3 regions of the Priestia sp. 53B2 genome follow, and region 1 is predicted to be linked to each of the others. Evidence: predicted binding sites of a transcription regulator. Region 1 holds the regulator's gene; each other region holds the start of a gene.
What was found. Region 1 encodes LexA, which represses DNA repair genes until DNA is damaged. Its sites were predicted from a motif close to CGAACATATGTTCG; they were not measured.
Positions count from the first base shown of each region.

Region 2: ACN6NE_RS24525 (Y-family DNA polymerase) is a predicted target of LexA. The motif match lies at 3,108-3,121, and genes of this name have one in related genera.
Region 3: uvrB (excinuclease ABC subunit UvrB) is a predicted target of LexA. The motif match lies at 6,634-6,647, and genes of this name have one in related genera.

Region 1 is NZ_JBLZXA010000008.1:315,019-325,635, forward strand. Features, by position in the region: gene tkt (transketolase) at 1-733, opposite strand, end outside; gene ACN6NE_RS05015 (DUF896 domain-containing protein) at 901-1,131, opposite strand; gene ACN6NE_RS05020 (YneB family resolvase-like protein) at 1,201-1,860, opposite strand; gene yneA (cell division suppressor protein YneA) at 1,914-2,243, opposite strand; gene lexA (transcriptional repressor LexA) at 2,390-3,007, shown strand; gene ACN6NE_RS05035 (hypothetical protein) at 3,219-4,664, shown strand; gene ACN6NE_RS05040 (cation diffusion facilitator family transporter) at 4,878-5,855, opposite strand; gene ACN6NE_RS05045 (APC family permease) at 5,965-7,791, opposite strand; cyclic di-AMP (ydaO/yuaA leader) riboswitch at 7,954-8,095, opposite strand; gene ACN6NE_RS05050 (N-acetylmuramoyl-L-alanine amidase) at 8,287-9,333, opposite strand; gene glnA (type I glutamate--ammonia ligase) at 10,069-10,617, opposite strand, start outside.
Region 2 is NZ_JBLZXA010000029.1:42,503-53,119, forward strand. Features, by position in the region: gene ACN6NE_RS24510 (MepB family protein) at 1-189, shown strand, start outside; gene ACN6NE_RS24515 (DUF2726 domain-containing protein) at 445-1,254, opposite strand; gene ACN6NE_RS24520 (YolD-like family protein) at 1,445-1,780, opposite strand; gene ACN6NE_RS24525 (Y-family DNA polymerase) at 1,799-3,064, opposite strand; gene ACN6NE_RS24530 (hypothetical protein) at 3,530-5,734, shown strand; gene ACN6NE_RS24535 (hypothetical protein) at 5,837-6,574, shown strand; gene ACN6NE_RS24540 (CHAT domain-containing protein) at 6,537-8,891, shown strand; gene ACN6NE_RS24545 (DUF4240 domain-containing protein) at 9,189-10,106, opposite strand; gene ACN6NE_RS24550 (hypothetical protein) at 10,288-10,566, shown strand.
Region 3 is NZ_JBLZXA010000009.1:146,124-156,740, reverse strand. Features, by position in the region: gene ACN6NE_RS10015 (S41 family peptidase) at 1-218, shown strand, start outside; gene ACN6NE_RS10010 (PDZ domain-containing protein) at 381-1,571, shown strand; gene ACN6NE_RS10005 (DUF2198 family protein) at 1,598-1,822, shown strand; gene ACN6NE_RS10000 (proline dehydrogenase family protein) at 2,138-3,052, shown strand; gene pruA (L-glutamate gamma-semialdehyde dehydrogenase) at 3,080-4,651, shown strand; gene ACN6NE_RS09990 (sigma-54 interaction domain-containing protein) at 4,718-6,379, opposite strand; gene uvrB (excinuclease ABC subunit UvrB) at 6,715-8,694, shown strand; gene uvrA (excinuclease ABC subunit UvrA) at 8,701-10,617, shown strand, end outside.

The sequences.
Region 1 (10,617 bases):
CTTCAATTAGCGTTGGGCGTGTTAAATCGCCTTTTGCTTCTTCAATTGCGTTTGCAATCGCTGTCAAGTCATTGCCGTCTTCAACGCGGATTACTTGCCATCCGTAAGCTTTGAAACGATCTTCTACGTTCTCAGAGAACGAGCGATCTAAATCTCCGTCTAACGAAATATCATTTGAATCGTATAAAACAACTAAACGTCCTAATTTTAAGTGTGCCGCTAATGAAGCTGCTTCAGCAGATACACCTTCCATTAAGTCTCCGTCACCACAAATACCATACGTAAAGTGGTCTACAATTTCTAAACCTTCTTTGTTGTATGTTTCAGCTAAATGACGTTCTGCCATTGCTTTACCAACAGCCATTGCAATACCTTGTCCTAGTGGACCAGTTGTTGCATCAACACCTGCTGTATGACCGAACTCCGGATGACCTGGTGTTTTACTTCCCCATTGACGGAAGTTTTTAAGGTCTTCAATTGATAAGTCATATCCAGCTAAATGAAGCAAGCTGTATAATAGTGCCGATCCGTGTCCTGCTGATAATACAAAGCGGTCACGGTTGAACCAGTTTGGATTCTTTGGATTGATGTTCATAAATTTTGTCCACAATGTATATGCCATTGGAGCAGCTCCCATTGGCATACCTGGGTGACCTGAATTTGCTTTTTCAATCGCATCGATTGATAAAGTACGAATTGTTGCAATCGAAAGATCTTCAATACGTTGTGTCATACTCTTCATTCCTTTCAAAACTATGTACATATGTTATCATACTAATGATTTGCTTATTTGTACAATACTTGAACCAAAAAAAATTCCACTTTTACAGTTTTTGTGTGCCTTATTAAAAATATACAAAAAACTAGAGGGAACACTCCCTCTAGTTTTACTAGAACGTCTTAGTGAAGACGCTTCTTTTTACTCTCTTTTAACTTCTTAGGCGTAACATCTTTACCTTCTTCGTCCACAACTTTAATCGTATGAAGGTGATTTGTCATAGATTGTCGGAAAACTTTTAAATATTCCTGACGTAGCTCTTGCTGTTCTTTCGCTTCAGATTCTGTCAGCCCTTCAGCCTTTGCCTTTTTTGAAAGAGCATTAATACGAGCAAGTTTATCTTTTGATAGCATATAAAACCTATCTCCTTATAATCAATAATTAAAATTACCGAACCGCTCCGGCAACATGTAGTCATCTTACTAAATCTCTTTCGTTTTATCAAGAGATTGAGCATTCTCTTGATAGCGACGATGTACCGTCGCTTTTGAAATATTATAACCAAAACCTTTTAGCGTAACTGAAATTTCAGCAAAGGTTAAGCCGTTATGGCGAAGGCGTACAATTTCTTCAATCGGCGCTTCTTTTTTTTCTCTTCCCGAGTTAACTCCTTGATTTTTTAAATTTTGCTGCGGACGATAACCGTTTTCGACGGCTCTTTTCATTCCTCTTTTAATTTTAGCATTATGTAATTTTCGCTGATGCTCTTCCACTAAGCTAATAATATCTAACACCATCGAATCAGATTCTGAAAGCTGAAGCTGACCTTGATGACTAATCGTATAGATCGTAGCATTTTCTTTATGAAAAGCATGAAGCAGCGCAATTCGGGCATTTCCTCTGCCTAATCGTGTTTCATCTTGAATGAGCAGCACAGATATTTTTTCTTCTTTCATTGTATGAAGAACATCCAAAATACCCTCTCTGTCTACGTCATATCCGCTTGCTTTTTCCATTACGACTTTTCTTACGTCTAGATGGTGAAGATTAGCAAGCTTTTTTAATTCTTCTTGCTGGCGCTGTAAAGATGTTTCTTGGGTTTTTTTATCCGTACTGACACGGCAATAAATAATGGCGTCCACTTTTATCACGACCTTTTCGGCTTCTAACAATATTCAGGAACGGCCGTTACACACTACTGTTCAATTGCCACTTGATTATGTAACTCTTTTTTTAAAACAGGAATATATAATTTATCTCCAGGAGATAAGGACTGTGCAGTGTCTGAGTTTAAATCATTGACGTCTTCAACCCATTTGACAAATTCGTTGGTGGTCAAATGATGGTGATTATGATACTTGTTGGACAATTCCCAAAGCGTATCTCCTTTTGTAATAGTAACCGTTGAATATTTGTCTAAATCTACTTTATCCGCTCCTAAAACCAGCGTCAATACATATGTAAGTGCAGCGATAACTGCAAAAAAAATAGCGTAATGTTTCATAGAATGTAAGAATTGTTGCATATTATGATCCCCCTATCAGAATATATGTTCTTATTTTAGTGAGAACATTTGTTTCTGTCAATGGAATTCTTCGAACTTATGTTTGTATATTGACACATCACGTGGTATAATTCACCTAAAGAATAGCTAAAATCGAGGTGAAAAATATGAAGCTATCAAAACGTCAACAAGACATACTAGATTTTATTAAGCACGAAGTAAAATTAAAAGGTTATCCGCCTTCTGTTCGTGAGATTGGGGAAGCGGTAGGATTAGCCTCTAGCTCCACTGTACACGGGCATTTAGCTCGTTTAGAAAGCAAAGGGTTAATTCGCAGAGATCCAACAAAACCAAGAGCAATCGAAGTTCTTCAACTAGACGAAGTAAACATTCCTAAAAGCAATGTCATTAATGTTCCTGTTATCGGTAAAGTAACAGCGGGTCTTCCTATAACAGCCGTTGAAAATGTGGAAGAATATTTCCCTCTTCCAGATAAATTCGTTTCTCCAGATGATCATGTATTTATGCTTGAAATTATGGGAGAAAGTATGATTGAAGCAGGTATTCTAGATGGGGATATGGTAATCGTACGTCAGCAGCAAACAGCTAATAATGGAGATATTGTGGTCGCTATGACCGAAGACAACGAAGCAACGGTAAAACGTTTCTTTAAAGAAGAAAATTTCGTTCGTTTACAGCCTGAAAATTCAACGATGGCGCCTATTATTCTTCGCCACGTAACGATTTTAGGAAAAGTAACTGGTGTATATCGCACGATTCACTAATCAGACACTGTATGTAAAACCAACTAATCATGATGTTAGTTGGTTTTTTTACGTTTGTTTTCTAAAAAAATTGGCATATTATAAATGATACGTTGAATCATTGCAGGCAGGTAGAACTGTTTTTATAAAGCTTGTTTTACCTTTTACTTTCTATCTGCATTTCCTCGACTCTTAAAAGGAAATACAACCCACCATAAGAAGGATGTAGTTTATGACCAATACACCAAGGAAAACAGAACCATTTCAAGCCATTGTACCTACTAAAGCAATGAACATGTTTCTTTTTCCTTTTTCCTTTGATCGAAAAAATAAAGAGCAGCTTGTTCATGCACTGAAAGCAAATTTGTTCGAGTTTTTTTCCATTCAAAATAAACATTTAGAAAAAGAGTACTACGGAGAACAATATTACGTATCTCATGATAGCCTGGATCAATATTTTCTTCCTTACATTGAATGCATTCTATTCCCTGACTCATGCGAAAAAGAAGGGTTGCTTCGATTTTCAAAAAAAATAGACCATACCATTACGTTACACACTTCCTCCACCACCGTGTCTAGCAACGTGCTGTCTGTGGATGTTTTTTTATGTCCTTTTGAAATTGGCGTCATGACCATTCGCACTGAGATAAGCCATAATCATTACACCTATGATGATACTTTAGAGTTCATGAATCATTTTCGTGTATTAGAACCGAAGCTTGCTGAAGAGCATGGATCCACCATTACCTATGAACATCATCGCTATAGCAAAGTGCAAGATTATATTTTTTCGCAGCTCGCGCCATTTTTGAACGAACACATCAAGAAAGAAGCCACACGTGAACAGCACGTTGGGAGCCTTCCTTATTTTATCGATGAACGGATGTTTGTGTTAAGTTATGTAACGGTAAATCAAGAGCAAGAGATTAATTCCACAACTTTATTTCGTACTGGACAGCTAAATAGCTATACGCCTGACGGGAAAGCGTTTATTTCTGCACACAATCATGAGTATATTAAAACGTATAATACTAAACACGTGTATCCCAGATGGGCTCCTGAAACCTATTATGTCATAACAGACCATGTGTTTTCGTGTATTTCTAAATCGACAGACTCTAAAACGGATCAGCTTTTGATGAATCATCTATTTGGCCAGCATTACTATAATTTATTTTTACATTTTTTCTATAAAATCGTGTTGCTAAAACTATCTTATGAATATTCTCAGCTCACGTTTCATAAAAATTCAGAGGGCATTGAACGACTAATCCGCTCTATTACCGTGTTTTCAGGTAAATATTTGTTTTTAGAAATTAGCTCTCGCACAGAAGGTCAAGAGTTTTCTAAGCTCTTTAAAAAAATCTTCCATATCAATTCTCTTTATCAAGAAGTCAAAGAAACCCTTGGTACTTTGTACCAAAATCAAGAGAAAATCGCAGCCAAGCGTCACAATTACTTATTATTAATTTTAACGATTTACACGGTTCTTTCAGGTATTTACGGAATGAATTTAGTTATTAGCAAACTAGAGGGAAACATCAATTGGGATAGTATGAAGCAGTTTTCTATCTTTGAATATATCGCTTTAATAGTAGCTCTATCAGGAATTCTGATCAGCATTAGTCTCGGAGTGAGTTCCCTATGGAATTTATTAAAAGATCGATTTAAAACATAAAAGCCGTTCGTATCAGAGAATACACCATTGAAAAAAGAAGAGGTCGAGACATAACTACACCCCTCCAATCTACAGACGAACAAATGGGATACATGAAACCTACGTTCACCATACCAATGAAAAAATCCGAACGAGTTGGATTCTCCATCAAGAATCTCGATTCATCGTTCGGATCTTCTTCAACTAAAATAATTTTGTCCTAACCTCTTCTTTTTATTCTTTTTGAAGCTGTAAATCACTTGGCGCCCAGTCTGGAATTCCATCATCTTCATCAAATTCAATAATAATATCCGTTATTCCTTTTTCCTGCAAAATACGATTTTCCAGACGATCTTTAATATCATCAGCTTCTGCCACTGTTAAAGAAGGATCAATTTCTACTTTTAATTCAACGTGAAGCTCTTCTCCTTCTTTCATCACCATTAATGTTTGAATATCATGCACTTGTACATCTTGCATGACAATCGCGCCAATTTTTATTTCCATTTCTTTATCTGCTTCACCAAGCGCTCCAGCAGCATTATCTAAAAATACTCGTCCTACTACAAAAAACATCATAAGCCCAATTAAAATAGAAGCAATTCCTTCAGCTTGGTGAAAAGGTGTAAACCGTGAAATAAAAACGGCTATTAATGCCAATACGCCTCCTCCAGTAGCTACCAGATCTTCCATAAAGACCAGCTTGGTTGCTGGCTTTGCTTTCTTTAAATGAACAAAGCTTTGCGTAAAAACATTGACCTCTGCGGTATTCATTCCGACATCGTGCAAAATTTCTTTCATTGCCTTAAATAGGACAAACATCTCAAGTAACACCGAGATGCCAAGTACTGCAATATTTAAAATAAAGCCTGAAGACTTCGTCGGATGAAGAATATGGTGATATCCTTCTTTAATCGTTTCAAACGCCATAATCCCTACTACAAGAACCGCTCCTAATAGAACGAGATTAACCAATCGGCCGAAACCGTTTGGAAATCGTTTGGTCGGGGCTTTTTTACTTAATGCCGAACCTATAAAGACAAAAAACTGATTAGCTGCATCTCCTAAGCTGTGCATCGTTTCAGCAAACATTGCTACATTCCCTGTTAAAGCGAAGGCAATTCCTTTAATGATAGAGATAATGGTATTAACTACAGCGGCCATCATGGCCGATTTATTTCCCTTTCGCAACAATTTAATTAATTCACTCATGTAATCCCTCCGTTTGCGCCTTTGATGAGATTCGATTACGGTTAGTGTATGTGAATTTAAAAATTAAAAACCTCCAACATACAAGTTGGAGGTTTTTAGTCATGTTTCATTATTTTTTAAAACGGTACGGTACAGTTGTAACAATTACATTTTTACGGTAAAGCAAATGTGCTTTTAACAGTAGACTGGACTGATTGTGAAGGATATTTTGCCAGCTTTTTTTCGTAATGAATTGTGGAATAACGACCGTAATAGCCATATTGTTTTCCCGCGCTTTTTCCTCGGCCATATCAATGAATCGAAACAGCGGCCGCACTAAGCTGCGGTATTGAGAGTGAAACGTAACAATACGAATATCAGGCTGCCACTTCTCCCACTTCTCTTCCATTCTCTTTTCGCTTTCTCGATCGAAGGCCACGTGCACTGCAATAACGGTATCGCCAATCGTTCGTGCATAATTTAATGAATTTTCTACTACCTTTGTCATTCCTGCTACAGGAACAATGACCACACTTCCCTCAAGCGTTCCAATCTTTTCTCCTTGCTTAATGCGAAGCTGCTCTCCTACTGCTTCATAATGCGTATAAATGCGATGAAAAATATAAACAATAACCGGTAAGAAAATGAGCACGGACCATACTTGTGAAAACTTCGTTGTAAACAAAATGATTAGCACCGTTAAGGTAATGAGGGCACCAATTAAGTTAATGGTTAGCTTCCCTTGCCAGCCGGCCGGCTTTTCTCTAAGCCATTTGACAATCATGCCTGTTTGAGAAAGCGTAAATGGAATAAACACCCCGACTGCATAAAGAGGAATTAATTGTTCAGTTGCTCCTTTAAAAGCTACAATTAAGACAATAGAAGCAATTCCAAGGGTCACAATTCCATTTGAATAGCCTAATCGATCGCCACGAATTTGAAACATTCTTGGCATGTATTTATCAGACGATAAGTTGACAGCCAGCAAAGGGAAAGCTGAAAAGCCCGTATTCGCCGCTAGCACTAGAATTAGAGCTGTTGTGCCTTGAATAAAATAATAAAATCCATTTCGTCCAAACACACTCGATGCAATTTGTGATACAACCGTTTCATCTGCTTTTGGAGAAATGCCAAGCCAATAAGCTAAAAACGTGATGCCAGAAAATAAAACGGCTAAAATACCGCCCATCAGCATTAAGGTATGAACAGCATTTTTTGCACCTGGCTCTTTAAAGTTAGGCACTGCATTTGAAATAGCTTCTACACCTGTCAATGCCGAACAGCCTGATGAAAAAGCTTTTAATAATAAAAACAAACTAATACCTGGCACTACTGTGCCAAGAGATGGATGAAGCTCAGGTGAAACTTGACCTGTCGCTATTTTAAACAAGCCTACCGCTATTAACAAAATAAGAGCAATAACAAATAAATAAACCGGATAAGCTAATACAGAAGCGGATTCTGTTACACCACGTAAATTTAAGACGGTAATAAAAATCACCAGCAAACACGCAATTACTACATTGTAATGATGCAGCGTTGGAAAAGCCGAAGTTAAAGCATCTGTTCCTGCTGAAACACTCACAGCAACTGTTAAAATATAGTCTACTAACAGTGATCCTCCAGCGATAAGCCCAGGATTTTCTCCTAAATTGGTTTTGGAAACAATATAAGCTCCTCCACCTTGCGGATACGCATAAATAATTTGACGGTATGAAAGAATTAAAGCTGTCAGCAGCACCAATACCCCAAGCGCAATTGGAATTGAATACCAATAAGCAAGGACGCCTACTGTTGCAAGTACAATCAAAATTTGTTCTGTTCCATAAGCCACTGATGATAAGGCATCTGATGATAAAATAGCCAGTGCTTTAAGCTTACTAAGCTTTTGATCACCTAACTCTTTTGTTTTAAGCGGCTTTCCAATCAATAATCTTTTGAGAACTGAATAGTTCACGTAATTTCCCTCCGATGATTGCTTAGCTACTATTTACTATTTGTTGCTAAGCTCCGTTACAAGTTCACAAATAAGTGATATTATCCCTAAAAAATACCTTTTTATGTTAAAAAAGCGCACAAAAAAAACACTAAGGGTTCTCAGCGTTTTTACACAGCTTAAACCTCCTCTCCAAAACGCTTATGGGGTTAGCTGTCGGATTCGGGCTATGAGAGTAGCCCTACCTTTTAAAAAAGGATTCACCCCAAGTGACAATGCACAAATTTGGGTCCCCCACTTCTTACGAATTAAGCGATAACAGGTCAATATAATTTTCAGTTAAAGGGTATGATTGATAACATGTTTCTTTCATAACTATCCTTTGTTCTTAGATAATATACTCCCGTACAAATGGTTTGTAAAGCATTATTTTACGCAAATGATAAAATAGTGCTTAAGGCGCTTTTAACAGGAAAACAAAAGGCCTTCTGCCCGCTTACAGAAGACCTTCTTGCTTTAACTTTTTGCTTTTAAAACGGCTGCTAGCTTGTTTTTCATTTGAGGACCATAAATGCCATCTACATCATAAGGAAGATACACAAGCTGAAAACGTCTGACTGCATCTTTCGTTTGAACTCCATATATTCCGTCTACTGACCCTACTTTAAAATTCACCGCGTTTAATGCTCTTTGAAGCTGCTTCACAGCTTCTCCAGAATCACCTTGTTTTAAAATTCCATTTGGAAGTGGATATTGTTCCGAAGGTGGAGTTGGTGACGGTGTTGGAGATGGGTTTGGTGAAGTCCCTGAAGGAATAACAATTGTTTTTCCAACCTGTAGTGTTAAAGGATCTGAAAGCCCTGTATTGGCTTCTTGAAGCGCCTGTACTGTTATATTGTACTTCTGTGCAATACTGTAAAGCGTATCTCCTTGCTTGATCGTATACGTTTTTGTACCTGGTTCAGAAGGTGATGGAATTGGATTTGGTGTTGGTGTTGGATTTGGAACTGCACGACGAGGTAAATTCAAATAGACGGCAATTCCTTTTGCATACGATTCACCCATGCTTTTTAAAAAAGCTTCATTTTGAAGAAGTGCTGCATCTGTGCGGTTATCAATAAAAGCTATTTCAGTCAGTACTGCAGGCATATTTGTTAAGCGAAGCACCGCATAATTGGCTGATTTTCGACCGCGATTCGGATGATTATATGACAGCAGCGTTGGCTGTACTTGGCCGTGGACAATTGATTGAAACGTTTTACTGGCATTACTAGCGCTTCTATAAACATAATCTTCATATCCTGTTCCTCCACCGGCATTTACGTGAATAGACATAAATGCATCTGCGCCCCACGAATTAGCTTGAGAAGCGCGCTGAGATAACGATAAAAAAACATCTGTGGTACGAGTGGTTTTAATCGTAAAATCACTGTATGTGCTATTTAAATAGCTTATTAAATATTGTTGAATTTTTAAAACTAAGTTTTTTTCATATAGTCCGTTCGCTCCAACTGCTCCTGCATCTGCCCCACCATGTCCTGCATCAAGATAGATTTTTTTCATATTACTTGTCCCTCCTTATTGTTAACATATGCACGGGGGACAAAAAGTGCTACGTATACTAGCCTACCAGGTGAAAAATCACTAAAAAAAGACCCGCTGCCTAATGGCAACGGGTTATTCTGCTTTATAGACAGAATACTGAATAAGGATAGCTCTCAAGGAGTGACAGCTATATGCAGAGTGTTGATTCGTTGATTAAATGATAATAATTATCATTTTCATTTAAAGTATACACTACGAGGAAAGTTTTGTCTATTTTATTATTAGATTTGGATCTACTTAAAAAGCAGAACGCCTATAACAATGAGAATAATCCAAATTGGAATGCTTATTAATATGCCTATTACTAAACCTTTGAAAAAATTCCCTTCTTGCATTTTCATTCCATTCCTCTCCAACAGTATTTTCTAATGACACTACGACTGGCTGAAAATTCTCTGAAGTTATACTGAAGTGCAGAGTGAACACATAAACAATCTCTCTATCTGTTATACACTACTTTTACATATAGATTCAATGAGACAAAAAGCTTATCCTTTTTAATTCATATAACCAAATTCTTTCCTGTATATAACAAAACAACAAAAAGCCTCCCGTAAATTGTACGACAGGCAGCTATACTTATTTTATGAACAGTTTAGTTCGATATTTAATATACGCATGCAGAATGTTATTCATTTTGAAAAACAAAAAAGTCCGAGAGAACGTATAAACGATCTCTCGGACTTTTAGGAATTAATATTGGCTCATGTATTGGTCACGTTCCCAAGGATGAACTTGTGTACGGAACATATCCCATTCGATTTCTTTCGCTTCAACGAAGTGCTCTGCTAAGTGTTCACCTAATGCAGAAACCATAACTTCGTTTGATTGGAAGCTATCTAAAGCTTGAGCTAATGTTGCAGGTAAATCTACGATACCTTCTTCAACACGCTCTTCTTTTGTCATTACATAGATATTACGATCGATAGGTTTTGGAGCTTCAAGGTTGTTCTTGATTCCATCTAAACCAGCTTTTAATAGAACAGCCATTGCTAAATACGGGTTAGCAGCTGGGTCTACGCTACGTACCTCAACACGAGTTCCTACGCCGCGAGAAGCTGGGATACGGATTAATGGGCTACGGTTACGAGCAGACCATGCAACATAACAAGGAGCCTCATATCCAGGTACTAGACGCTTATAAGAGTTTACAGTAGGATTTGTTACTGCTGTAAAGCTGTGTGCGTGCTTGATGATACCTGCGATAAATTGACGAGCAGTATCACTTAGCTCTAGATTACC
Region 2 (10,617 bases), on a different contig from region 1:
CTTGTAAAACAAAAAATCCTTAAAACAGCTAATACAAAAGGGAAAATGGCAATTAGAGTTTACCCTATATGGGATAAACCAACTAGCAAACAAGCTATTGAAACACAAAAATGGCAGTTAGAATATTTTGTTGAAACGAATAATACGAATAATTTGCCCCAACAAGAATTATTAAAGCTATATTCCTAAAGTGGCAGCATTCGTATAATAAATGAATTGTTAAATTTATAGCTTGTGAAGAAGTGTACTTAAAGTAACGAGGGCATTTGTTGAATAAGAGGGTTATTACATATTAGACATATATAATATGTAATAACCCTTAGTTTATCTATATTATTTAAAATTTAGTCTTGATAAAACCTTATCTGGATATTCAGCGTAGTCATACACTTTATCAAGATCTATTTCTTGCTGCTCTTTCTCTTCCATGTTGATCACTCTTTTCTATTTGAGTATGGTTGATTCCTTATTATCAATTAGTTCAAACATCCTTAAAAAATACAAAACGGTTTCTTTAATCTGACTTTCTGTTTCCGTATAAGGAATATCTATAACGGGCAATCCCATATTCCAACAAAATGCACGTTTAGTTCTATCCGATATCTTTCGATCCTTAAATTTCTTATATCCTCCAAAAAACTCTGATCTCATGGGTTTATAATGCTGGATTCCATTAAATTCTATTACAAACAGAGGGTAGTTGTTTTGACAAATAAGAAAGTCTAAACGCAACTCTCTTTCAAGCCCAAAGCGTTTTAAACTAATCTCTTTAATAAATTCAATCTTATTTTCTGCAAGCAACTCCGTAATGTATCTAGCTCCATGAGACTCCTTGTAGTTTTTTTTGCAATGTTCACAGGTTTCGCCTTTCTTCACCAAGTGAGGTTGAACTCTCCATTCATGCCCAAAACGACATAAGTGAAGCCCTTTTGTTCTCATTGCTTTATATGGACCTATAAATTTAACATCGTTTCTATGCTCAGTTAAATAATCTATATATTTTTGATGATTTAGAGAAACCTTTTCAGTTAAATCTGTTCTCCAAAGATTAGAACACCATACATAATTACTTTTATAGTCACTTTTATTTACAATGTAGGATTTTATTAAATCATCACCTAGTTTTTTCTCCAGAGATTGAATATATTCTATGTACCTATTTAACTTTGTACTTGTTTGAGAAGCCTTTTTATAAAAATGAACACAATTAAAACGGTCTCTTACCAAGAAAATAATTTTACCCTTAAATTCCATATTCGCCACCCTTTTTGATAAGGAGTTAATAATTTAATTTGTAATTCAAGATAGATTTTCTAAACTTAGTATATCAAATCAAATTATTAACTTTAATGGATATGAAATTTAACCTTTACCCCAAAAAGAAAATCGTAACAGTTAACAGTATGTCAATAAAAACGTTTCCCTAAAAAAGGAAGCCTAAGCCTTACGTGAAACGAACATCTATTAGCTCACTTAACCTCATTTTATTTTTTAATTCAAATACTTCATCGATGAAAATAAAGAGATCCCCCAGGGAATCAACAAATTGGATGAATCCTGTATCGGTTATACGTTGCCCGTTCTTATAATATGTAAGGTATAATTGTTTATTTGTATGTAAGGCTTCAATCAAGGTGAAATTGATTTGTTCCATTTGCTCTTCTGTTAAAAGAGGTTGGGGGATTTCTGATTGCCTATTTATGACTTCCTGTAATCCTATGTATTGCTCTGGCATGCTTGCGAATGGACGCCATTTTTTCATTTTTCTATCGTGGTACATGATATCTCCTCCTTTATGTTATGCTTTATGGCCACCTATAAGGCCGTTTCGATAACGAGCTGTTGAGTGATCCAGATAGCTTGAAGCCCGTAGAACACTATTCTTTCCATAACGCAGCCGAATTTCATCAATCGTTTTAGCAAGAGCATAGGCTCTTTCACGCTGATCGATATCCTCAAATAAGCTCATTTGCTCCTCTTCTTCAATGCTTGTGTTTGATAAGGAGATCCCAATGGAGCGAATCGGCATTCCATTATCATATGTATGTAAGATGGTTAAGCAATACGGAAAAATATCTTGGCTTAAGTTTGAAGCTCTTCCCATTTTCTTTTGTCTGGAGAAGCCTCCACCTGTTTGTTTGCTGTAGCCGATCGATAAATGGATCGTTTGAGCCACCACTTGATGCATGCGTAAACGGAAACAAACATCGTCCAATAGCTCCAATAGTAATAATTCAACTTCTTTTCGGCTTGTATAATCTCGAAAGAGAATCTGACTTTTCCCAAAGGAACGGGAACTAGGGATGTACACATCGGAAATACGACTAAAATCAATCCCATTCGCATGTTGGTGAAGTTCCTCTCCCATGATGCCAAATTCTTTTTGTAACATTTCCTTAGAAGAAAGAGCGAGTTCTTTTATGGTATAGATGCCCAAACGGTTTAAGCGTCTTTCTGTAGCTGACGAGATCCCCCAGAAATCCTTCATTGGATGAATCGACCATAACTTAAAGGGAATATCCTCATATCGCCAATAAGCAACCCCTGTTGGGCTGTGCTTCGCTTCATGATCTAAGCTGACTTTAGCCAGTAAGAGATTAGGACCGATTCCTGCGGTAGCTGTCAGTCTTGTTTTGCGATAGATCTCATTACGTATTCGATGAGCTAGCTCCTCTGGTGTTCGAGCAAATAAATGCAAAGAAGCCGTAGCATCAATAAACAACTCATCAATGCTATACGCATGAAAGTCTTCAGGAGCCACATACTGTAACACCAAACTAGAAATATAGTTCGAAGCCTTGATATATCTCTCCATTGATGGATTCACTACATGGATATCTTTCCTTTTAGGAATTTCGAAAAGACGGCTTCCTGTTTTGATCCCTTCTTTCTTTAATAAAGGTGTGGCAGCTAACACAACAGATCCCGACCGTTTGATATCTCCTACAACAGCAAGCCTTGTTTTCAAAGGATTTAAACCTCTTATAACAGAAGAAACGGAAGCATAAAATGCTTTCATATCAATACAAATAATGACTCTGTTTGGTAGCTGCTCATAGTTCATTGAAAGTACTCCTCAATAAAGAACATTTGTTCTTTATTATATACGAACAAACGTTCTTTATTCAATGGAATCTTTTCCCGATTATTGCTAACATTTAAAAATATGTATTCGTAAGAGCGAAACATTAATTTCCTATATAAACCATAAATGAATTTTATCTTAATTAATCAGACCTTCTACATTTCATGACTTTTTAACTACATTTCATAAATGAAATATAAGCATATGAAGGAAAAAAGAATCAACAAAAAGAAAAATCTGTATAATAATGTTTTTTTTTGTTGTAGAATTAAGTTTATTTGTAAAAGTTTATTGGGGCATTGGAATATGAGGTTAAAAAGTTCAATGTCACAAATTAAAAGGTGTTTGATAAGACTTTTGGTGTAGATTTTGCTACTGATTTACAAGAGGATAAAAGAGCTATAAAGCTTAACTTACCTATACCTAATCTAAGGAGGCTAGATTATGAAGGAAATGAATGAGCCATCTGATATATTGCTCGCTTTTAAACCTGATCAGCTAGAGGAGAAAATACAAGAAAGTATTAAAAAAATTGAAACAAAAATTCTAACAGGGAACCCCCTCACCACTATAATCCAACTTTATATCCAGAGATTTATTTATCATATGATAGATCCAGAAATTTTTGTTCAGGGGAATAGTAAACCTTCAATGAACAAAGGAATTGATGTCATTCAAAGCCTCGTTGTATCTTCGAATACACCGTTTGGAACAGAATGCTTATCTATGGATGAAATCGGAGAATGTATGAAAGAGTTAGATGAGCTTTTTCTTGCCGCAAATATGTATGTAAATACTGTGCCACGAGATGAATTAATCAAATACTCTCAAGGTATGCAGATGAATGTTTCGGGTGTGCTCTATCCAGCATTTGAAAAGGAACATTTCCAAGATGTACTTCTTCCGTATAATGAACTTTTTGTAGAAGCCTTTAATATAACTGCTGCAAATATTGTAGAGGGACTACTCAAAATCAGTGAACATTTACGAACAATAGGGTTCATGGATTTTATGCCTAAGGGGGAATCCTCGCCAATGACGGGTTTGTCTGAGGATTTGCTCTTAAAAACATCAGAATATTTTAATGTTGAGCAAATAACAGGTTGGCCCTTGGACTTTATAAAGGAATTGGCGTTACAGCCAGGCGAATGTAACGATTTCTTTACAAATCATTCGCAAGTAATGCTTAAGGAATTACCTATTAAATATAAGCCCTTTTTGGGTATTGGAAATAAGTATTATTGCTTTTCTATCGATAACTTAATGGATAATTTTTATAGAACTGTCCTTCGTGCTCTACGTAGAAAGAATAAAGCATTTTCAGCAACCATTAATAACATTCAACAGGATTTATCTGAAGCAATTCCTTTTAAACTATTTAAAAAGATTCTTCCTACAGCTCAAATGTTTCAAAATATCTTTTACAAAGCTCCTGTGGGGGGGAATGGAAAGAATGAGTGGTGTGAGTGTGATGGTGTAATTATATTCGACGATGTAATGATTATCTTGGAGGTTAAAGGCGGAGCCCTATCTCCTGTCTCTCCTTTTTCAGATGAGGAGGCCTATAAAAACTCGTTAAGAGCTTTAGCTCAAAACCCTTATGAGCAGTCCTTAAGACTCTTTGAAGAGTACAAGCGTCTTGGAAGGATTGAACTTTATCAGAAAAAGAGTAAAAAGCGTTATGAGCTTATAAATTCAATTAGAGATGTTAACTTTATACAAGCTTGTTGCGTTACATTAGACGATTTCAACGAGGTAGCTTCACAAATTGAAAAAACCGAATTCATTCAAAAAAGTAATCTTCCAGTATGGTGTGTTTCAATGAATGACTTAAGGGTATATCCAGAGTTATTTGACTCGCCAAGTATATTCTTAAACTATCTATATCAAAGAAGCCGAGCATCTAAGAATATACACATCAAGGTAAATGATGAATTAGACCACATAGGCTTATACTTTGAATATAATGATTACGCTATGCACATAAGCGATTTGGTTGAAGAAACAGATGCAACTGATATTTATATACCTAGTTACAGAGGTGATATAGATACTTACATGGCTAGAATGGTGAACAAAGAATTTGAGGGTGAGGACTCAAAATTTTTTCTTGATGCGTTCATTGGACCCTCTGTAAAGCCTGAACAAGAAATGGATGAAATGTTCAAACAAGTAATTCTGTTATTAGATAACACTAAAGATGTAGTATGTATTAGAGCTGCTAGATATTTGCTTTTGTTAGATTCTGAAAAACGTAATGGTATGAACGAATTTCTCACTACAAGAATTCAAAGACTCTTGGCATTAAAGGGACGCTCAACCTTTCTTACTTCTTACACAGTCTATAATTATAAGAAAGAAGATCGGATAAAGGAAATACCGGTTATTATGATATTTTTACTCCATTCATCTAATAAGCTTTTTAAGGATGTAGTAGAACGAAAGCGCTTCTTGATGGAGAGGGTTCTATATGAGGATGAACCAACCATTTGTATATTAATAGGTGTTGATAGAAATAAAAACCTAAAGAAAGCTATTTCTCAGATAATAATGCCTGAACAATTTCAAATGATGTCAGCTTCATCATACAATTTGTTGAAGAATGCGCGCGAGAAGATAGTAAATTCCAGGAAATTTGGAGAGTTATAAATTTGTAGTGATAAAGAACTTTAATAGTTCATCAATTAAGACCAAATTAATACTAATATAACGATAAAAGCTTTAAAATCGTCTATTTAAAGGAGATTATCAATGAAGCTTCTAATTTTTTGTAATAAGTGCGTTTTTGAAAGTAATTATGAGAATTATAATTACGAATATCTTGATATCTCTGATGAAGGGGTCTACGAATTAATTTGTAGCGAAGGGCATAAAACAATAACTCTTCTACAGGAAGAAAAGTTTGAAATATTATTTGAAATGGGAGCCATGGCCCTTCTGGACGGATATTGTCGTGAAGCCGTTTCAAGTTTCGCAGCTTCTTTAGAAAGATTTTATGAGTATTTTATTCAGATACTAATGACACATAAAAATATACCTTATGAAGAGATAAATAAATCTTGGAAAATGGTAAAAAGTCAATCAGAAAGACAATTAGGAGCTTTTTATTTTCTATATTTAAATGAATTTAAGGAAGCACCTCCCATACTATCTAAACATATAATTGAGTTTCGAAACAATGTTATTCATAAGGGTAAAATCCCAAAATATGATGAAGTAGTTAGGTATGCTACAGAATTGTACCAGTATATGGTTTCAATATTAACTATTATTAAAGAAGATTACTCTGATACTATTGGGACATTAATTTGTCAGAGACAAGAAAATTTCAGAAGTAATTATCCTAAAGGAATAACCTATTCTGTGTCTTCTATGCCGACAATTATTCATCTAGCTTCTGAAAATAGTTTATTTAAAATACAAACTTTTGAAGAAGGTCTAAGAAATTTGAATGAACGAATTAATATTAAAGGTTTTTATTCAAAATAAAAATTTTAAATTACGTTCCCTACAAGATAGACTTATTTTACTAAGTAGGGAACTCCTAATAAGTAAGTGCAAGTATTCACTTAAAACAGACAGCAACTACACTATATTGATTGAGGTAATAATTATGCTTTTTTCTGAAACAATTAAATTATTAAGTGAAGTCAAACAATTTTCTAATAGAGAATTTGAAAAGTTAGTAGGTATTTTACAAAGTGAAGCATTACTTCCGGAACATTTTATTGGAATGGCTGACAATTTAAATACTATTGTTAATTCAATTCCTAACGAATCCTATATAAATATGATTGAAATCGTTAATCAATTTACTGGTGAATTATTGAGATTAGGAAACTTAAACGATGATCCAGGTGTACAAAATGAAGTAGGTTTTCCACACCTAGTAATAGTTATTATAAATTTAAACTTAGCATATCGATTAGAATTATTAGGATTATATGGAGAAGCACATGATACTTTACTTAAAGCTAAGGACCCATGGGTAACTCCATTTGATTCATTCACTAAGAAGGGCGATTTATACCTACGTAGAAGCTTTGATATGGATTTATATTTATTAAGTATAGTCGATATGCTCCCTAGATTAGTAAAAGAGTTCTTCGTTTCCCGCGCGGCTCTAGGCTTTCGGTTATCAAAGATCATAGGTAACGTACGAAATGAATCTCAAGCTGTATATGAGAATTATAAAAGATTCGCTACACTTGTAAATCCTACTCAATCCGATTTAATGTTTTTCACAAACTATTTAGATTTAATTCCTTCTAATTCACCAGATGCAAAAGAAATAATTAACTCATTAATTAACTGTTATTCAAACGAAAAGGATACTAATTATAGATTTATTATATCTTCCTGCCTTGCTTTTAATCTTAAAAGTTTAGAATGGACAAAAAAGGCTGTTAAAGAAACAGATACATTCTTCTGGGCTGAGTTGATTTATATGAAGGTTTTACGTTTATGCCATTCAAAATCCATTGATGGAGATAAAATTACAAAGTTACTCTGGGAATTTATGTTGAAAGCCCATGCCATATTCTCAGATCGAAGTATGTTTGAGCTACTAAAACAGAAATACAGTATAATATTTACTCAAATTCTGACGACATGCCTTCAGAAAAGAGAATACTATTTACTCTTAGAGCTAGCTTATAATTGGAATGGCTTTAGACCTGGTAAACAAAGATTCCAGGAAATAAGAGATAAAGACTTATTTCTTACTATTCCTAATCTTGAAGGGGCTGAAGGTCCAATTTTCTTAATAAAATACAATGATGAAATTAGATTTTTTCCTGTGAAAAGCGATGTGAAACTAGAAGAAATAATGGAATTGAAAAGTAAAGTTGAAGCCAGTTGGTATACCTTAGTAGGTAAGGATGTATCATTAGAATTTGAGGAAGAATCTATTTTAGCTCGCCAGCAGGTAGAAGCATCAAAAGAATACTTAATTGCTATAGAAAGTTTTATTAACATAAAAGAATTTCAGGGTATTCTCAACGGACTACCAAAAGAAACCAATTTTGAGTACTTAGAAACCTCATGGACTAATACAGCAATTGTTCCAGTTCTTTTGAACAATACAAAGCATACTTATTCTATAACTGGAGGTAATGAGTATCATCCTGTACCTTCCGAAATACAAAGTGTCTTAATATGGTTTGATCCAGCTGAGGATTTACATAGAGCAATGTTTGAACTAGAAGGAATTAAAAAAATACTCCAAAAAAATCAAGTTGATATAGAAGTTATTACTGGTTCTGAATGTACAAAGAAAGGTTTTTTAGAAAGATATTCAGATTCTAAATATGATTTAATTTGGGTTATATCTCATGGCGAATTTAATTCAAATAATCCACCTTATTCTAATTTAACCATTTCTAAAACAGAAAAAATAACAGCTTGGGAATTACAAAAATCAATTCCTAAAATGGAAAAAAGACGTTATCTAATCTTAAATTCATGTTACAGTGGATGTGCTATTGTCCGTAATAATAGCATGGGTTTTTTAGGATTGGGTTCTAGTTCAGCTAATGGAAGTCAAATTGTTTTAGGACAACTATGGTTTGTTGATGTATTAGCTGCAGGAATATTAGGGATATTAACATTAGAATCTCTTATGAATGGCGAATCATTAACATCATCTTTAAAAAGTTCATCGCTAACAATGAGTAAAGGTAATCAGTCAATTATTACTGCTTTGAATGCTATAGATACAGAGTTACAGATAATAGAGCGTGTAGAAAATACATCTGTCATGCTGAATTTACCTTTCTATTCGATGTCCGGAGTAGTCTTTGAATAAGAAGAACATAAGAATAATGAGAATCAAAAAGATCATATTAATAAAGTCGTATGTTTCTTTTTGAGTTTCTTATTAATAAATTCAACTGGAAATTTTGTGTAATAATTATTCTATGACTAGTACGATGTCAAAACGTTCTTAAAAGTATTTGTCTTTTAGTGAACGTTCGTAATTCATTTCTAAACTTATACGAACTATAAAAATGATACATTTCTTATACAAATTATTTCGTCCGTAAACGTATACTTTTGCGCACGGTGCATTTTATAATTTTTACAAAAAAGCACACTTTTACTGTTAAAACCCTTCTGGCCAACCTTCTCTGTTTGAGAATGTCTCATAACTACAACCACTTATGTATTTGAATTCTTTCCCCTTTTTCAAATAATAAGCCTCTGATGAAAGAGACAGCAAGGCTTCAAATTCGGTATTTTTAAGCATTTTTCTAGGGTTAGATAAGATATCCTCAAACACTTTTTGTCCACGAGCGACTACTGCACACCTGGCATATAAAAAGAGGTCTGGTGAGAATGCTTGATTTTGTTCTAAAAAACAGTATTCTCCCATTTCTTTTGCATGTTCTATCGTATCCAATAAGAAAAGCTTATAGCATAGAGCCTCTTCGAAATGCCTTATTTGCCATGCAGTGAAAGTAGAAAGTTCCTCGATAGCAAGCTCTACAATCTCTTCTTCACCCTTTTTACCCCAGTCTAATAAAGAAATAATTCCCCAAAAGATCTGGTCATCCATCATTTTCTTGGGTTTTGAAATTGAGTGTCTACGAGCATAGGCCTCATCTTCTTGTATTTCTCTCTGTATTTCAAGTTCAAAGCCTTTAGGGTCCATTTTTCTACGCCATTCATAATAGACTTCTATACCACAGTCTTTTGACCAGTCCCCAGCATATATATTGGACTCAACACCTATTTCATTCGTAGTCAAAGGGATATTTCCAATAAAAATTAATTCTTTAGGGACTCTTCCATTTACCCATTCAAATAAAGGCTTCTCTAATCCATCTACTATAGACTCCGTAATTAAAGTTTGACGAACGGATTTAGATTCTATTGTAGGAAGCTTTTCATCTATATAACTTGTAATACCAAGAAGATAAGAGCGTTCAATGATACCCAATATCTTAACTGCACCATACTTATTCATGGGTAAGGGTGTAGCAAAAACATCTCCTATTTGTACAGATTTTTTTGAGTTCATTATACGTGATTCCTTTCTATTAAAAGTGTGAGCATGAGTATAATAACAGGAGGTGCTAAAATTATAGACCATATATAACTTTAATTTCCCTTATAAAAGCCCTGGAAATTCATTTAAGCTATAAAAATACCTACATACAGGTATAATAGATAATACATAAAAAGTAAGGTGAGATATATAAATGACGGATTTTTTATCAGATGTTTTATCAAGCTTAGTTCCTATTATTGATACTCCTAAGAGTTTAAACACAAAAAAAATTAACAAGCATATTGAATTGTTAAAACAACAACATTGGTTTAGAAACGTTTACGAGGATGACAAGTACTACGCATTACTGTTTGGAAACAGACGAGTACGATTTTACTTGCAGAGTAGCTTACGCGTCAAAAGAATGATTCGTAAGAAAAAGGTGCAGGAGAAGTTCCTTACGTTATTAAATAAAGAGTTAAAAGGATAATTTTTTAGAAAGTTAGACCTCATAAAAAAAGTTTTATATTGAAGAATAAAC
Region 3 (10,617 bases), on a different contig from region 1:
TAAAAGGCCTTGGCTTTGAACCTGGACGTACAGACGGATATTTTAGTAAAGAGACAGAAACAGCTGTAACTGCATTCCAAAAAGCCAATAAGCAAAAAGCTACAGGTGAAATCGATGAAGATACAGCAGCGCTTTTACAAACAAAACTTCTAGAAAAAATTAAATCAAAAGATGAAGATCGTCAGCTTCAAACGGCTTTAAAGCTAGCTAGTCAATAAGAAGTAGAAAAAGTTCCGTGCTTTTCCAAAGCGCGGAACTTTTTTAGTAAAAACAACATTGTCGGTTAGTGATGCATTTTGATAAAATAAAGAAGCCTATGATACATAACAATCAATCGTAAATGTTGTAATAAAAATGTGAAAAATACAGGTGGTGAAAAAATGGATTTTGCATTAGAGCTCTTAAAAGGTATCGGGCGTTTGTTTTTACATCCGTTAACTTATTTATTTCTGCTCGTCTCGTTTTTTGTAGGTCTTTCTCGCGTCAAGAGAGAGCGTCAGAATTTTCATGTTCGCGTGTTTGATTTTATTTTAGAAGCAAAATATTTATTTTTTCCAGGTATCATTATTGGGTTGATTTTATCCGTTGTTACCGTGTTGCTAGGTGTCTATGTATCTATAGGAATGATTGTACTTGTAGCTGTTTTAACTTTTATCATAAGCGGCCCTTGGACGTTTAAATGGCTTTCTCCTTCTTACACCGTAGGACTGGCTGTGCTTGCAACCTTGCTTATTCCGGCATCTGGTTTCGGTGAAGGATTTATTCAAACGTGGTCTGTGCAAGCTCATAACGCAGATTTACCTTCTCTGACTATTTTAATGTCTCTGCTTGTATTAGCAGAAGGATATTTAATTTGGAAATTTGGAGCAAAAGGTACGTCTCCAGCCATTGTGAAAAGTAAAAGAGGGCAGGAAATTGGAGCTCATTACTCTCAAAAATTATGGGTTGTCCCGCTTTTTGTCTTAATTCCAGGCAGCGCCATTACGTCTGTGTTTCCATGGTGGCCTGTGTTATCTATTGACGGAACATCATTTAGCCTGTTTTTTGTTCCTTTTGCTATCGGTTTTTATCAGCGAATTCAAAGTATGGTGCCGTTTAAATCTATTGAATTTACCGGTAAGCGTGTATTAGCATTAGGCGTGGGATTAACGATCATTACGATTGCTGCTATTTTTTATCCTCTTGCCGCTGTAGCTGTTGCTATTCTAGCGATCATAGGAAGAGAGTGGATTCGTTTGCAGCAGCGTCGAAGCGATGAAAAAGCGCCCGCACTGTTTACTAAGCGTACACAAGGTTTGGTTGTATTAGGAATCATCCCTCATTCTCCGGCAGAGAAAATGGGTTTGAAAGTAGGAGAAGTGATTATTAAGGTAAATGGAATCGCTGTATCTGAAGTCCATAAATTTTATGAAGCATTACAAGTTAATAACCGTGCTTTTTGTAAGCTAGAAGTTATTGACGAAAATGGAGAAGTTCGCTTTACTCAGCGAGCATTGTATGACAACGAACATCATGAACTAGGTATTTTGTTTGTACACAATTATACAAAACGTGATTCACAAGCTGGTTAAAAGACGGATAAAAAGGAGAAATGTTTGTGGAAGTCAAAACGATTGCCGCAGTTTTTCTACCCGCCATATTGCTTGTTCTGTTTGCTAGAGTAACATATAACTTATATGTTGCCACAGCGCTGACGCTTTTGTTGATAGCTGTTTCTGTATATAAAGGGTACGCAGATTATCCGCTTATTATTTTAATAGATTTACTTTCAGCAGCCATCGGTTTTATATATGCAAAAGGCATGCTAGCAGCTGGAAAGTAAAGATTGTTGCTTTGGTGATAAGTTAATCGCTTATTATTAAACTGTACACAAAAGCTCTCTACACAACGTGGAGAGCTTTTTTATGTAAAAAAATGAGTTAGAACTTATAACAATATTGTTTCGGTTCATTTAATGAACGAGTATAATCAAATTAATTAGACAAATATGTTTATTAATAAAAAAATTTAGACACTTATGTATAAATTTATTTAAATAAGTGTACAGAAATGTGAGAAGGGTATAGAAAAATAAAATTATTAATCTGAAAATTTAGTTTATTTTTAATTTTAAAAAATAAAAGGAGGTTTAGGATTGATGGAAGTATTAATGAGAACGATGTTTCAGTCGCTTGGCAAAAATCATTCAATGAACAAATTAGCTAAAAAGTATGGATTGAGGATGGGGGCAGCTCGTTTTGTTGCTGGAGACTCAACCGAATCAGCAATTCAAACATCCAAGGAGCTTAACAATAGTGGAAAAGTTGTTACGCTTGATCATTTAGGAGAATTTGTTTTTACAGAAGAGGAAGCCAGGTTGTCTACTGCCATGTGCATTCAGACACTAGAAGCCATTGCAGAATCGGGCGTTCAATCAAATTTATCATTAAAGATGACTTCTTTAGGATTGGATATTAGCAAAGAGCTTTGTATGGAAAATATGCGCAGAATTCTACACACGGCCAGGATGAATAATATTTTTGTTCGAATTGATATGGAAGACTACTTGCACTGCCAAATCTCCCTTGATATGTATAAAGAATTACGCAAAGAATTCGATAATGTTGGAATTGTGATTCAAGCGTATCTTTATCGTACAGAACAAGATATGAATGACTTACATCAATATCAAGCCAATTTACGTCTAGTAAAAGGAGCTTACAAAGAATCGCCAGAAGTATCATTTCCGGAAAAGAAAGACGTAGATGAAAACTATAAAAAAATCATTAAAATGCATTTATTAAATGGGCACTATACAGCTGTAGCAAGTCATGATGAAGAAATGATTCAGTACACAAAACGATTAGTAAGAGAAAATGGTATTTCAAATGACCAATTTGAGTTCCAAATGCTTTATGGAATTTGCGTAGAGCTGCAGGACCGTCTAGTAAAAGAAGGATATAAAGTCAGGGTTTATGTTCCTTACGGCATTGATTGGTTTGGGTATTTCATGAGACGCTTAGCCGAGCGTCCCGCCAACGTATGGTTTGTGCTGAAAAACTTCGCGAAATAAATTTCTAATTAAAGGGGACTGGTTGAAATGACAGTAAGTACAAAAATCTCAGTTTTTAAAAATGAACCGTTTACTGATTTTTCGTTAGAAGAGAATAAACAAGCGATGCAAGCGGCGTTAGTGAAAGTGAAAAAAGAACTGGGACAAACATATCCTCTCACGATTGGAAAAGATAAAATCTCAACAGAAGAAGTGATTGTCTCTACGAACCCGGGAAAGGTAGATGAAGTGATTGGCAGAGTAAGCCGTGGTACTAAAGCTTATGCTGAGCAGGCAATGAAAGAAGCGTCAGCAGCATTTCAATCATGGAAGAACGTCCCGCCTGCTGAACGTGCTGATTATTTATTTAAAGCAGCAGATCTGATGAGAAAAAGAAAGTATGAATTTTCTGCCATGCTCGTTTATGAAGTGGGGAAAAACTGGGCAGAAGCTGATGCGGATGCCGCGGAAGCTATTGACTTTATGGAATTTTATGCGCGAGAAATGATTCGTTTAAGTGAAACGAATGAGCATCGGCCTTTAACGCCGGTAGAAGGTGAAACAACAGAGATGACGTATATTCCTTTAGGCGTAGGAGTAGTCATTTCACCTTTTAATTTTCCGCTTGCCATCATGGCTGGAACGACTGTAGCTGGAATTGTATCTGGAAATGCAGTTATTTTAAAGCCAGCTGATTCTGCACCGGTTATTGCTGCGAAATTTGTTAAATTAATGGAGGAAGTGGGTCTTCCGTCTGGTGTTCTGAATTTTATCCCTGGAGATGGCATAGAAGTTGGAGAATATTTAGTCGAACATCCTCAAACTCGTTTTATTTCTTTTACGGGATCAAGAGAAGTAGGATGTCGCATTTATGAACGTGCTTCAAAAGTACAGTCTGGACAAATTTGGCTGAAACGCGTCATTGCTGAAATGGGAGGGAAAGATGGCGTTGTGGTAGATGAAACGGCAGATTTAGACGCGGCAGCGCAAGCGATCGTAGCATCTGCGTTTGGATTTCAAGGCCAAAAGTGTTCCGCTGGCTCTCGAGCGATTATTGTAGAATCTGTTTATGAAGAGGTTGCCCAAAAAGTTGCCGCATTAACAAAAGAATTAACCGTCGGACTGCCTGAAGAAAATCCTTCTATGGGACCTGTTATTGATCAAAAAGCGTATGAAAAAGTATTAGCCTACATTGAAATTGGCAAAGAAGAAGGAAAGCTTATTGCCGGGGGAGCTAAAGCTCCCGGAAATGGCTACTATATAGAACCTACAGTATTCAAAGATGTGGATTCAAAAGCACGAATTATGCAAGAAGAGATTTTTGGACCGGTCCTTGCGTTGACAAAAGCAGATAACTGGGAAGAAGCCATTGAGATTTACAATGAAACTGACTACGGTTTGACGGGAGCTTTTTTCTCTGAAAACGAAGAGAGAATTCAAAGGGCGTTAGCTACCATGCACTGCGGTAACTTATATATTAACAAAAAATGTACAGGAGCATTAGTTGGCGTTCATCCTTTTGGAGGTTTTAATATGTCCGGAACGGACTCGAAAGCCGGAGGGTATGATTATCTTCTATTATTTACACAAGGGAAGATGACAGCGAGAAAACAGAAATAAGTTCAGTCTATAGGAAATCAAAAAATTCGACACTAAGCATCTTTAGCTTCGTGTCGAATTTTTTGATTAGTTTAGTCCGTATTCTTTGATTTTGTTGTAAAGGGTGCCGCGTGAAATGCCAAGCAGATCTGCTGCTGCACTTTTGTTTCCATAGGTTTTTTGAAGAGTCTCTTCTATTAGCCTAGCTTCTTGGAGAGACTCTTCCTCTTTTTGAACTTCTGTGAAAGAACTTGCATCCTTCAGATTGTCAGGAAGGTGCGTAAGGGTAATCAACGACTGATCACTTAGAAAAATCATTCGTTCAATCGTATTTCTCAGCTCGCGAATATTGCCTGGCCAATCGTATTGCATAAAGGCTTCGAGAACTTCAGAGCTAATGAAAGGAGCCTTCTTTTTATACTTCTTGCTGAATTCCTGTACAAATTGCTGAGTCAATGCCTCGATGTCTTCTTTATGGTCTCGAAGCGGCGGAATAATAATGTTGATGACGGTCAGCAAATAGTAAAGATTTTCATGGAATTCACCGGCTTTTAGCAACTCTTCCAAAGGCGTCGTGGTAGAGGCTACAATTCGGGTTTGAACTTGAATTTCTTCCGTGCCTCCAACGTGATAAAAGGATCGTTCTTCCAAGTAACGGAGAAACTTAACTTGAATTTCAAGAGGCATTTTATCAATTTCTTCAATAAATAACGTCCCGTTGTGAGCCTGCTCCAGTTTTCCCGCAATGGTTGTTGGATCTTCTGAAAAGACATCTTTTTGATGACCAAAGAGCTCAATTTCCAGGAGTCCCGATGGAATAGTGGCGCAATTTAAAGATAAAAAAGGTTCTTTATGTTTGGATCCCCCGTAGTGGATGGCCTGAGCCAGCATTTCTTTCCCAGAACCAGGTTCTCCTGTTAATAAAATAGGCATATCTGTAGATGCCACTTTTTTGGCAATGTCAACGGCTTGCTTAATTTCAGGACTGATACCCGTGAAAGAAGAAAATGGATTATCTTTCGGAATGAGAAGAGACACATCAATCTCTTCATTTAATCTTACAATATTGGTAATGTCATGTTCAGTTGCAACTCCACCTATGACTCGATTGTTTCTTATAATAGGAGATGCATTGATAAGCACGTGAGTTTGTTCATTAGGACGATGATACGTTCCGCGAACAGGGCGCCCTTCATTTAGAATCGTATGTAGAATGATGGATTCATCTTTGAAATGCTCTCCGATTTTTCTACCAACAATATCATCTCTCTGAATCTTATACGTATGTTCCGCAGCAGTATTCCACAAGATTACATTTCCTTCATTATCGACCGCTGTCACTGCATCATTAATGGTTTCTGCCAATGTATCAAAATAGGAAGCTAATATCTCATTTTGGCTATGCAAATGTGTAATCCACTGTGAAGGTGTTACAAGTCCTATTGTAGTTTCTTGGTTTTCTGCTTGAATGAGGACTGGTCTGTTCCAGTTTGTGTTGGCTTGTAAATTGGCTAACGTAGAAGTAGAAGATGAAGGCCAATTTGTATCCGCTATTACTTTTTTTATGGAAGATGCCCCGTCATGACCTGTTAAAAGGTATCGTTCATCTTTTTGTATTACATAAAAGGTACTTGCTGTGACTACAACGAAGTCATAGTTTGAAAGTTCAGATTTCACTTTAGCTAAAGAAGTTGATTCTTCAACTGTTGTAAAGGAGTTATTTATAAGAACTTGATCAACGCTTGCCATACTAAACCCCTCTCAGTACATATTTTTTATACTGTATCATAATTTAGAAATTGGCGCAAAAGCCTATCTTTTTCAAACAATAACGCAGCTTACTTTCTTTTATTGCTTTCATCCAAAGAATTGTATTCCCTTCGAAAAGGGTAGTATAAGAATTTAGTGGGTAATAAAGTAACAGGGTAAAAAATAAAAACAAACAAACACTATATAAGATTAATACTCATTAGTTTCATTTATGATTATAAAGTGATAAAATACGAATATCAGTTCGTGTTTTCGGTTTTTACATATCGTAATAAAAATAGATAAAACAAGAAAATAGAAACGGAGGCCTTCATTTGAAAGATCAGTTTGAATTAGTATCCCCATATCAACCGCAAGGTGATCAGCCAAAGGCAATTGAAAAGATCGTGAAAGGAATTAAAGAAGGTAAGCAGCATCAAGTTTTGTTAGGTGCTACAGGAACGGGAAAAACCTTCACCATGTCTAATGTTATTAAGGAAATAAATAAGCCGACACTAATTATGGCTCACAACAAAACGCTTGCTGGCCAATTGTACAGTGAGTTTAAAGAGTTTTTTCCTAATAATGCAGTCGAATACTTTGTCAGTTACTACGATTACTATCAGCCTGAAGCCTATGTACCTCAAACAGATACATTTATTGAAAAAGATGCTAGCATTAATGATGAAATTGATAAACTTCGTCACTCGGCAACTTCTTCTCTTTTTGAACGAAGAGATGTCATTATTATTGCCAGCGTATCCTGTATTTATGGCTTAGGATCTCCGGAAGAATACAAAGAAATGGTCGTATCTCTTCGAGTAGGAATGGAAAAAGAGCGCAATCAGCTGCTTCGTACGCTAGTAGATGTACAGTACGAAAGAAATGATATTGACTTTAAGCGCGGAACGTTTCGCGTTCGCGGTGATGTTGTGGAGATTTTCCCTGTGTCTCGAGATGAACACTGTATTCGCGTCGAGTTTTTCGGCGATGAAATTGACCGCATCCGAGAAGTTGACGCTCTAACAGGAGAAATCATTGGTGATCGTGAACATGTAGCTATCTTCCCGGCATCTCACTTTGTTACGAGAGAAGAAAAAATGCGTGTTGCCATTCAAAATATTGAAAAAGAACTAGAAGAACAGCTAGAGAAGCTAAAAGAAGCAGGAAAGCTTTTAGAAGCGCAGCGCTTGGAGCAGCGCACGCGCTACGACCTAGAAATGATGAGAGAAATGGGCTTTTGTTCGGGAATCGAGAACTACTCTCGTCATTTAACGCTTCGTCCCGCTGGTTCTACACCTTATACACTGCTGGACTTCTTCCCGGAAGATTTCCTTCTTGTTGTGGATGAATCACACGTTACGATTCCTCAAGTTAGAGGAATGTATAATGGAGACCAAGCGCGTAAACAAGTGTTAGTGGACCATGGTTTCCGCTTGCCGTCCGCATTAGATAACCGCCCGCTTAAATTTGATGAATTTGAACAGCATATTAACCAAATTGTTCATGTTTCCGCAACACCAGGTCCTTATGAACTTGAGAAGGCACCTGATGTGATTGAACAAATTATCCGTCCAACGGGATTATTGGATCCAAATATTGAAGTTCGACCAATTGAAGGGCAGATTGATGATTTAATTGGAGAAATTCACGACCGGATTAAGCGAAATGAACGAGTACTCGTTACGACGTTAACAAAGAAAATGTCTGAGGATTTAACGAACTACTTAAAAGAAATCGGCATTAAAGTTCAATATCTTCACTCTGAAGTGAAGACGCTCGAGCGTATTGAAATTATCCGAGAGCTGCGGCTTGGAAAGTACGATGTGCTTGTAGGAATTAACTTACTTCGTGAAGGTTTAGATATTCCGGAAGTTTCGTTAGTAACCATATTAGACGCGGATAAAGAAGGATTCTTGCGTTCAGAACGATCGCTTATTCAAACCATCGGACGTGCTGCGCGAAATGCTAATGGACATGTCATTATGTATGCAGATCGCATCACAAACTCCATGGACATTGCTATCAATGAGACCAAGCGTCGTAGAAGTATTCAAGAAGCTTACAATGAAGAGCATGGTATTACACCAACAACGATTCAAAAAGAAGTTCGAGGCTCAATTCGTGCAACAGTAGTAGCAGAAGATACAGAAACGTATGAAGAAGCACCGGCATTTGATAAGCTCAACAAAAAAGAAAAAGCAAAGCTCGTAGAAGAAATGGAACAAGAAATGAAAGAAGCAGCCAAAGCGCTTAACTTTGAACGCGCAGCTGAGCTTCGTGACTTGATTCTAGAATTAAAAGCGGAAGGGTGATAAAACATGGCAATGGAAAAAATCGTGGTAAAAGGTGCACGAGCCCACAATTTGAAAAATATCGATATTGAAATCCCACGAGACAAATTAGTGGTGTTAACAGGTTTGTCAGGTTCTGGTAAATCCTCTTTGGCTTTTGATACAATCTATGCAGAAGGACAAAGACGTTATGTCGAGTCGCTTTCGGCATATGCAAGACAGTTTTTAGGTCAAATGGATAAGCCCGATGTAGATTCGATCGAAGGATTGTCGCCTGCTATTTCAATCGATCAAAAAACAACGAGCCGAAACCCTCGTTCAACCGTCGGAACTGTGACGGAAATCTATGACTATTTGCGCCTTTTGTTTGCTCGTGTAGGAAAGCCAATTTGTCCTAATCATGGAATTGAAATTACATCTCAAACGATTGAGCAAATGGTAGATAGAATTTTAGAGTACCCTGAACGCACAAAACTTCAAGTACTGGCACCTGTGGTATCTGGTCGAAAAGGTACCCATGTAAAAGTATTAGAAGATATTAAAAAGGAAGGGTACGTTCGCATTCGAGTAGACGGAGAAATGCGTGAAATAACAGAAGAAATTGAATTGGAAAAAAACAAAAAGCACTCCATTGAAGTAGTGATTGATCGCGTTGTTGTAAAAGAAGGTGTAGCCGCTCGTTTGTCGGACTCTTTGGAATCAGCTCTTCGTCTTGGAGAAGGGAAAGTAATTATTGACGTGATAGGTGAAGAAGAACTGCTTTTTAGTGAGCATCATGCTTGTCCAAAGTGTGGTTTCTCCATTGGAGAACTTGAGCCCCGCATGTTTTCATTTAATAGTCCGTACGGGGCGTGTCCAACGTGTGACGGGTTAGGAACGAAATTGGAAGTGGATAAAGATTTAGTTATTCCTAACTATGACTTAACGCTTCGTCAGCACGCAATTGCACCTTGGGAGCCAACAAGTTCTCAATACTATCCGCAGCTGCTTGAAGCCGTATGTACACATTACGGCATCGATATGGACGTGCCGGTGCGAGATATTCCGGAACATTTATTTGATAAAGTATTATATGGCAGCGGTAAAGAAAAAATTTACTTCCGCTATGAAAATGATTTTGGCCAAGTAAGAGAAAATCATATCGAATTTGAAGGCGTGCTTCGGAATGTAGAACGCCGTTATCATGAAACAAGTTCAGATTATATCCGTGAGCAAATGGAAAAGTACATGGCTCAGCAAGCTTGTCCAAAATGTAAAGGAAATCGCTTAAAACGTGAAAGCTTAGCGGTGCTTATTGACGAAAAGCATATAGGAGATACAACCCGCTTCTCAGTAAAAGAAGCATATGATTTTTTTGAAAGTCTCAGCCTATCTGAAAAAGATATGAAGATTGCGGATATGATACTGCGTGAAATTCGTGAGCGTCTAAGCTTTCTCATTAACGTGGGACTTGATTACTTAACATTGAACCGCTCTGCTGGAACTCTCTCAGGAGGAGAAGCACAGCGGATCCGTTTAGCTACTCAAATTGGTTCTCGCTTGACGGGGGTTCTTTATATTTTAGATGAACCTTCTATCGGTCTTCATCAGCGTGACAATGATCGCTTAATTCGCACGATGCAAGACATGCGCGATATTGGAAATACGTTGATTGTTGTAGAACATGACGAAGATACGATGATGGCAGCTGATTATTTAATTGATATCGGACCAGGAGCCGGCGTACACGGGGGTGCTGTTGTTTCTCAAGGTACGCCTCAGGAAGTGATGGAGGATGAAAACTCTTTAACGGGTCAATATCTATCAGGAGAGAAGTTTATTCCTCTTCCAGCGGAAAGACGGTCAATAGATAAAGATCGGATGATTGAAATTATAGGAGCAAAAGAAAACAATTTAAAAAATGTAAAAGCAAAGCTTCCGTTAGGTATGTTCACGGCTGTTACA